One region of the Roseibium sp. Sym1 genome, then DNA from elsewhere that is predicted to be linked to it. Evidence: riboswitches for the same ligand, from Rfam matches in the RefSeq annotation. Region 1 holds a riboswitch; the other holds the start of a gene.
The links. A riboswitch is a leader RNA that binds a small molecule or an ion and turns the genes downstream of it on or off. The one in region 1 is predicted to bind S-adenosylmethionine.
Positions count from the first base shown of each region.

Region 2: another riboswitch for S-adenosylmethionine. It lies ahead of O6760_RS30250 (O-succinylhomoserine sulfhydrylase); the one in region 1 lies ahead of O6760_RS01080 (hypothetical protein).

Region 1 covers NZ_CP114786.1:233,345-237,737, forward strand. Annotated here, with positions in the region: gene O6760_RS01065 (ABC transporter permease) at 1-147, shown strand, start outside; gene O6760_RS01070 (ABC transporter ATP-binding protein) at 144-857, shown strand; gene O6760_RS01075 (YoaK family protein) at 839-1,570, opposite strand; SAM-I-IV-variant riboswitch at 1,653-1,774, shown strand; gene O6760_RS01080 (hypothetical protein) at 1,816-2,118, shown strand; gene O6760_RS01085 (acyl-CoA thioesterase) at 2,328-2,672, opposite strand; gene O6760_RS01090 (hypothetical protein) at 2,917-3,138, opposite strand; gene O6760_RS01095 (group III truncated hemoglobin) at 3,129-3,632, opposite strand; gene O6760_RS01100 (RrF2 family transcriptional regulator) at 3,729-4,157, shown strand.
Region 2 covers NZ_CP114786.1:6,598,518-6,602,910, forward strand. Annotated here, with positions in the region: gene O6760_RS30250 (O-succinylhomoserine sulfhydrylase) at 1-979, opposite strand, end outside; SAM riboswitch at 1,024-1,103, opposite strand; gene O6760_RS30255 (2'-deoxycytidine 5'-triphosphate deaminase) at 1,232-2,368, shown strand; gene O6760_RS30260 (IMPACT family protein) at 2,376-2,924, shown strand; gene O6760_RS30265 (ion transporter) at 3,334-4,134, opposite strand; tRNA gene O6760_RS30270 (tRNA-Gly) at 4,318-4,391, shown strand.

The sequences.
Region 1 (4,393 bases):
ATGACTCGCCTGCCGATCCATTTCGCCTTCTATCACTATGTCATAGCCTGCCTGCTGGCGCTTTTTTCCTCCGCCATTGCCGGATTGCTGCCGGCACGCAAGGCCGCCCGGCTCAATCCGGTCGACATCATCCGGGGGGCGACATGAGCCTGGCCCCGGAGGCGACCCCGTCCTCCCCGCTGCTGGAAGTCAGCGGCCTTACGCGCATCCTGCCCGCCGTGGTGCCGGTGACACTGGTCGAGGATGTGACGTTCAGCGTCGGCGAGAGCGAGTTCGTCGCGATTACGGGCCCGTCGGGATCCGGCAAGTCTTCCCTGCTCTACCTGCTCGGCCTGCTCGACCGGCCGACCGACGGAGAAGTGCGGATCGGCGGCCGGCCGACCCATGATCTCACCTCCGCCGAAATGGCCCAGCTCAGGCTCGAAAAACTGGGCTTCGTCTTCCAGTTCCACTTCCTGCTGCCGGAATTCAGTGCCCTCGACAATGTCATGATCCCGATGCAGCGGCTTGGCAGGCTGTCGCACAAGGCGCAACTGGACCATGCCACCGGACTGCTGGCGGGTCTCGGCCTGGAAGAGTTCCTGCACCGGCGACCCGAACAGCTGTCGGGCGGCCAGCGCCAGCGCGTCGCGGTGGCCCGGGCCCTGGCGAATTCACCCGACCTGATCCTGGCGGACGAACCGACCGGCAGCCTGGATTCCGCCGCCACCGAACAGGTGTTCGAGAGCCTTCAGAAGATCGTCGACAAGGAACGGACGACGGTTATTGCCGTCACCCACGACCTGGACCTGGCGGCCAGGATGCAGCGGCGCATTCATCTGGTCGATGGCCGCGTGGACTACGACCGGCGCGCCTGAGCTCCTGTTTCCGCCAATTCCCCTTCCGATGACGGCTGTACCGCGGCCAGAAGCAGGAGAACTGCGACCGGCACCGCCAGCGCCCAGAACCCGAAGAGCGTCATCAGCAGACTGGCCAGCAGGCCGCCGGCTGCGAATGCCGCAATCACAAGAGCCTGGTGAACGATCCTGGAACGGCTGTCCTCCCGGTTTTCAGGATGCTGGAAATAGTCGGCGATCCCGAGCACCAGCTTGAGGGAGTTGCCTGTCATCATGGTGGTCGGCACGTGACGGTGCAGCAGGGTCAGCATGATCACGTTCTGCAGTGCCATGGCGACTGTCGACAGGCCGACGGCGACAAGCGTGACGGCGCCCAGCGGGCCCGACACCGAAGGATCCCCGAGCCCCGCCACCAGCATGAATGCGGCGACCAGCGCCGCCTCGAGCGCAAACAGCTGGCCGACGGTGACCCTTCCCGCCCGGATTAGCCGGGTCACGGCAGTGAACCAGAACAGGGTGGAGACAAAGAACATTGCCAGAACGAACACCTTCAGCGCGGCATTGTCCCCCTTGTGGAAGACTTCGGTGCACAGGACGACCAGGGTGCCGGTGATAAAGGCGGTGAAGGTATGGAACAGTCCTAGAATGCAGACGACATCGACAAAACAGGCGCAAAAGGCCAGCAGAACCGGCACAAGCGGACGGCTGTGATGCAGAGCGGATCTGTCCAGCAAGGAAGGTCTCCAAACATGCGTTTGGGGAAGATGTGACATGCGCCGGGGGACTTGCCAAGCACCATGTGCCGTGGCATAAGCGCGCCATCATCAAGAGAAGGGCTGGCGCCCTCGCCAACCTGCCGACCGGGCAAGGTGGTTTCCGCAACAGGGATGCGGCCGGATCGATCCTTTTGGGGCACTCCGGCAATCAAGCGGTTTTCTCAAATGCGCCAGTCCTCCTCGGGCAACCGATGGAGGATTAATTGACTCAGGACCCTTTTGCCGGACGCGCGGCAGAACTGATCGAGAACCGGCTGGCCGTCCAGTCGCAGATTGCAGATGACGATGTCTGGCGGGCAGCAGCGGAAGACTGCGTCCTGTCCCGGATCCGCACGCTGCGCATTCTGGGCGGCCTGCCCTGCCACAAGGCCCCCTTGTCCGCGCAGGCAAGGATCGACCGGCTGAAGGGCCTGTTGCAGCTGTGGGCCAATGGCTGCACCTGCGCCGTCGACGAGGACCTGTTCGCCGACATCCTCAACCGGCAACGGACGGGACGGCTTTCATAGGGTTTTCGAAGCAGGCTCGCCCCTCGAATTGCAGGTACCAACCAACCATTCGGCGTCATCCTGAGGAGCGCGCTTGCGCGCGTCTCGAAGGAGCGGCTGCACATACCGGAGCAAGTGGCGGATCCTTCGAGACGGACCTGACGGTCCTCCTCAGGATGACGTCATTGGGTGAGGCCAAGCTGTGATGACAGGGGCCTGGCGTTGCCACCTCAGTGCTGCGTGGGCACGGGCCTCGGCTTGCCGCTGTCGTCGACGGCGACCATGGTGAAGATCGCCTCGGTGACCTTTTCGCGGTGGCCGTAGCGGTGGCGCAGCGCCCAGGCCTCGATCCTGATCTCCATCGAGGACGTGCCGACGCGACCGACGCTGGTATAGACGCACAGGACGTCGCCGACATGGACCGGGCGGATGAACTTCATCTTGTCGACCGCGATGGTCACCACACGGCCTTCCGCGCGCTGGCCGGAGGCGATGCCCCCGGCAAGGTCCATCTGCGACAGCACCCAGCCGCCGAAAATGTCTCCGGACGCGTTGGTGTCGGCCGGCATGGCCATGGTGCGCAATGTCAGCTCGCCCTGCGGTGTTTCTTCGTTCACGCCTGATCCCCTCTTTCCGATTCAGACGAAAAGACTACCCGCAAGCATGACAAGCACAAGTCCTTCATTGATCAGACAAGCATCATCAACACGACCATGATCCAGAGCGGCAGGGGCGCGGCGACCCAGATCAGCAGGATCGGCAATGCGCGGCTGAGCATGTTGGGTGTGAACATAGTCCAGGGTTCCTTGAGTATCGTGATCAGCTGATCGCATTGATTTCGAAAATGGTCATCGCTGCGAGCGCCACCATGCCGGTGACGAAGGCGAGCTTGGCGCTGCCGATCAGCGTGCGGCCCGCGAGGTCGAGCTTCGGCAGGGGCATGGTCCGGCTGTCCAGGTACATGGACAGAAGCATGAGCGAGAACACGGTGAACCAGACGGCCACCAGGGCCTCCGCGACGAGGACAATCGTTACCAGCATGATCCGCTCCAGTCAGACGGCTTCGAGGCGAGTTCGGCAGGCGGGGTCGCTCCGGGCATGCCGAAAGTGGCAAGCCACAAGCTTTGCGCGATGCGCTCGGCGACCGCGATGATCTCGTCGGCAAGATCCGGCACGAACAATTCGCGAATGACCGGGCGGAACACGCCCAGCCAGGCGGCATAGTCGGCGCTGACCAGTTCCTTCTGTTTCAGATGGGCCGGTACCGGCTTGCCCTTGTAGGCGCCGTTCTTCATCAGGACCGACTGCCAGAAGGCTTCCATCTTCGGCAGGTGTTCTTCCCAGCGGCCCGCGAGCCGCCGCCCGAAGATTTCCCCGAGACGCGGATGTTCACGGATGCAGCCGTAGAACGTATGCACCATGACGTGGATCGCCTGTTCGTCGACCTCCTCGTAGCGCCGCAGCCGGTCGCCCGTGACAGGCGTTTCCCGCCGCTGCAGCTTGTAGCGATGCTGTGACGTTTCGCGGGCTTCCATGGCCGCCTCCAAACATTCATTTAAGATGCATCTTTTAAATGCCACAGGCTTTCGCTAAAATCAACATCTGAGATGAATGTTTTATGGGATGCTGTCATGCGCCTCAGTCAGGCCAGCGATTTTGCCTTGAGAATCTTGATGGCCACAGGCCAGACCGACGACCCGCAAACCGTCGACAAGCTGGCGACGCAGCTCGGTCTGGCAAAATCCCATGTCATGAAAATCGTCGCCCATCTGGCCAAGGGCGGCTACCTGGAAACAACACGTGGCCGCGGCGGCGGCATTCGCCTGGCACAGGCACCCGACGAGATCAGGCTCGGCGACGTGGTTCGCCTGATCGAGCCGGATCTCGGCGTGGTTGCCTGTTTGAAACCGGACGGTGACGCAATCTGCGCCTTCCTGCCGCGCTGCGCGCTGAAAGGGGCCATGGCCCGCGCAGCCGAGGCGTTCCTGGACAGCCTCAACACACAGTCTCTGGCGTCGATCCTGGCGGGGACGCAGACGGCGGTCGCTGTGGAGAGTTAGTTAGCGCCGATCGATCAAGACCAGCTTCCATCTCGCGTCGATCGCCCCTAGTCCCCCAACTTCCTCCGTCATTGCCGGACTTGATCCGGCAATCCATGCCGTGATCTCGCCAGTGTCACCTGCCTCGTGAAAAAGCAAGGAAACGGCATGGATGCCATGGTCAAGCCCACTACTGTCCGGTTTAATTTAGTGGACTATGCGCATGACATTGATTCTACTCGGTTTCAGACGTTTGG
Region 2 (4,393 bases), 330 kb from region 1:
CCGCTTCCTTGCCGCCGTCGATCTCGAAGGCCAGCATGGTCGAGCCACCGCTCATCTGGCGCTTGGCGACGTCGGCCTGCGGGTGGTCGTCCCGGCCCGGATAGATCAGCCGGGAGACCTTCGACTGGCCTGCCAGGAAATCCGCAACCTGGCCGGCGGTCTCGGTCTGGCGCGCGACACGCAGCGGCAGGGTTTCCAGGCCTTTCAGCAGCACCCAGGCGCTGAACGGGCTCATGTGCGGGCCGGTATGCTTGATGAAGGGCATCACCTCGTCGGTGATCCATTCCTCGTCGGACAGGACAACACCGCCGAGGCACCTGCCCTGGCCGTCAATGTGCTTGGTGGCGGAATAGATGACGACGTCCGCGCCGAATTCCAGCGGCGACTGGTAGAGCGGCGTCGCGAAAACATTGTCGACGATCAGCCGGGCACCGGCTTCCTTGGCTATCGCCGAGACAGCGGCAAGGTCGATTACCTCAAGCGTCGGGTTGGTCGGGCTTTCCAGGAACAGCGCCTTGGTGTTCGGACGGACGGCGGCCTTCCACTGGTCGATGTCGGTGCCGTCGACCAGCGTGCTTTCCACGCCGAAGCGCGGCAGCAGGGTCTCGCAGATATAGCGGCAGGAGCCGAACAGGGCCTTGGCGGCGATGACGTGGTCGCCGGCCTTCACCGACGCCATCAGCGCCAGGTTGACCGCGGCCATGCCGCTGGCCGTGCCGCGCGCGGCCTCCGCGCCTTCCAGCGCCTTGATACGGTCCTCGAACATGGTGACCGTCGGGTTGGCATAGCGCGAATAGACGTAACCCGGATCGTCGCCGTTGAAGCGTGCCTCGGCGGCCTCGGCATCGCTGTAGGTGAAGCCCTGCGTCAGGTAGATGGTTTCCGACGTCTCACCGAAGGGCGAACGCATGGTGCCGCCATGGACCAGATTGGTTGCGGGACGCCAGTTCTTGTTTCCGGTCTTGGTGATCTCAGTCATCTTCTTCCATGCTCCAAACGCAAAAAACCCCAGCCTCAAGACCGGGGTTTGCACCTCCGGCCTTTTTAGCGACTTGTTTAACGTGGCTGCAAGCCGGCCGGCCCAAATCACCACGAAGTGCCCTTGTCCTACGGGATAAAGCCGCGGGGGTCAATCTTCTTTGGCGAAAACAGCTTCCCACGCGCAAAGCCGGTTGGCGCGGCGGGCCGCATCCGTTAAGGACGTTAGGAAGGATTATCGCGGGAATTCTCGATGAATATGACAGTGGGGCAGGTCTTGAACGGAAGCGCATCTCTTAAGACCGAGGGCATTCTGCCCGAGCGGATCATTCACGCCATGTTCGCCGCCGGCGAAATTGCCGCGGCCGCCCCGCCGGTCGACGGCCAGGTACAGCCCGCCAGCCTCGACCTGCGCCTCGGCCGGGTGGCCTACCGCGTCAGGGCGAGTTTCCTGCCCGGACCGGCGATCAAGGTGGCGGACCGGCTCGAACAGCTCAAGCTGCACACGGTCGACCTGTCCGAGGGCGCCGTTCTGGAAACCGGATGCGTCTATATCGTGCCGCTGCAGGAAAGTCTCGCGCTGGCCGCCGACATTTCCGCGACCGCCAACCCGAAGAGCTCCACCGGCCGGCTCGACGTCTTTACCCGTGTCATCACCGACAACGGCCTTGCCTTCGACACCATTCCCGCCGGCTACACCGGTCCGCTCTACGCGGAAATCTCGCCGCTGACCTTCCCGATCCTGGTGCGCAGCGGTTCGCGGCTCAGCCAGATCCGCTTCCGCCGCGGCCAGTCGCTCATTCCCGATGCCACGTTGGAAGAGGTGCACAGGGCGCACACGTTGATGAGCGGCGGCAACGAGCGCATCGGCAACGGCGTGCAGCTCTCCATCGACCTGGAAGGCACCGGCGAGGGCAGTCTGATCGGCTACCGCGCCAAGCAGCATTCCGGCCTGATCGATGTCGATGTCGTCGGCGCGCAGGACGTGCTCGATTTCTGGGAGCCGATCTACCGGCGCCAGCGCTCCGAACTGATCCTCGATCCGGATGCCTTCTACATCCTGGTCAGCCAGGAAGCGGTGCATGTGCCGCCGGACTATGCCGCCGAAATGGTGCCGTTCGACCCGCTGGTCGGCGAGTTCCGCGTCCACTATGCCGGCTTCTTCGATCCCGGCTTCGGCCATGCGGGTGCCGGTGGCGTCGGCTCGCGCGCGGTTCTTGAAGTGCGCTCTCACGACGTCCCGTTCATCGTCGAACACGGCCAGACCATTGGCCGGCTGGTCTACGAGCACATGGCCGAGCGTCCCGAGCGGCTCTATGGCGAGGGCATCGGCTCCAATTACCAGGGCCAGGCGCTGAAGCTGTCCAAGCATTTCCGGACGCCTGCCTGATCCGGACATGGCCCTGAAAACCGTCACCCGCGAATATGAAGGCTTCCTGGAAGACAGGAAGTCACGCTTCCTGGCGCATCTGGTCCCGGTGGACGACTTCGACCGGCGTCTCGAGGAATTGCGCAAGGAACACAGGAAAGCGGCCCATATCGTCACCGCGCACCGGCGCCTGCTGGAGGACGACCGCATCGAGGAAAGCGGCAAGGATGACGGCGAACCGGCCGGCACCTCCGGCATGCCGACCCTCCGGGTCCTGCAGGGCGCGGAGCTGATCAATTGCGCGGTGCTGATCGTGCGCTATTTCGGCGGCACCAAGCTCGGCGGCGGCGGCCTCGCCCGCGCCTATTCCGGCGCCGCCCAGGATGCCATCAACAACGCCAGGCTGGTGCCGTTCCGGAAGATCCTGACCCGGACCGTCAGCGCGGACTTCGCCTCAAGCTCGGACCTGGAAGGACGGATCGAAAGCCTCGGCTTGACGGTGCTTGCGCGCGACTACACCGAAGACGGCGTGACGCTGACGGTGGAGGGGCCGGACGAGGTGCTGGCGAAGCTTTAAGCCGGCCCACCATTTGTTCCGTCTTGTTGAACACGCTCCGTCGTCGTCCCATGGCTCGACCATGGGCCTGCCTTCGACGGGATCGGGGGACCCATGCCGTTGCGTATCCCAAACCAATGCGATTGCTGTTGGCCACTGTCACGGCATGGATTGCCGGATCAAGTCCGGCAATGACGAAGATTGAGGGGTTTGAGTGCGGGGCCACTCCTTCGAGACAGCGCTGACGCGCTTCCTCAGGATGACGCAGAAGGAATGGCACAATCACAGGGGCGCAACACATTCTGCGTCATCCTGAGGAGCCGCGCAGCGGCGTCTCGAAGGATCGGCCACATTCTCAACGGCCCTCACAAAACGCCGCGGCTTGGCGAGGGGTTTGTCGTAAAACGGCCAAGACCGAGATACAAGCGCCTCACGCCCTCTGGCCGCCGACCTCCGCCTTCAGCTGCCGCAGCTCCGCCCGGAGCGCCTTGACCTCTTCCAGGATCAGTCCGGTGTCGTCGTGGATCGCCTGGCGGTTGGCGTCGGCTTCCGCGTCATGCTCCTCCTGCATCGCCGAGACGATGATACCGATGAAGAGGTTCAGCACCGTGAAGGCCGTGCACAGGATGAAAGGCACGAAGAACAGCCAGGCCAGAGGATAAGCCTCCATCACCGGCCGGACGATGCCCATGGACCAGCTTTCCAGGGTCATGATCTGGAACAGGGTGTAGAGCGAGGCGCCAAGGTCGCCGAACCATTCGGGAAAGGCCGCGCCGAAGAGCTTGGTCGCCATGACGGCGAAGACATAGAAGACCAGCGCCATCAGCACCACGATCGAGCCCATGCCCGGCAGGGCGGCGATCAGCCCGCCGATGACGCGCCGGAGTGACGGCACCACCGAGATGAGGCGCAGAACACGCAAGATCCTGAGCGAGCGCAGCACGGAGAGATTGCCGGTCGCCGGCATCAGCGAGATCGCGACGATCAGGAAGTCGAACACGCTCCAGGGATCGCGGAAGAATCTCGGGCCGTGGGCATAGAGCCGCAGCACCAGTTCGACCACGAAGATGCCCAGGATGGTTCGGTCGACCAGCACCAGGAAACCGCCCATGTCGGCCATCACCGACGGACTGGTCTCCAGCCCGAGCGTCACCGCGTTCAGGACAATGATCCCGATGATGACAAGTTCCCAATTGCGCGAGGTGACCAGCGCCTTGACCTGATTCCGCATGTATCTGACCCGATTGTCCTGCCAAACGCACGGCTTCGCGCCGCGCCGGGCGGAACATGGCGATTTTAATGCCGCAGTGCAAGATCAGGAGGAACGGGAAAAGCGGCTTTCCCGCAGACAAGCCAGCTTGACAGCTTCGGCGCTTCGGCGCAGAAAGCTTGAACGGTCCGGCACGGACCATAAGCGGGTGTAGCTCAATGGTAGAGCAGAAGCTTCCCAAGCTTAAGACGGGGGTTCGATTCCCCTCACCCGCTCCAGA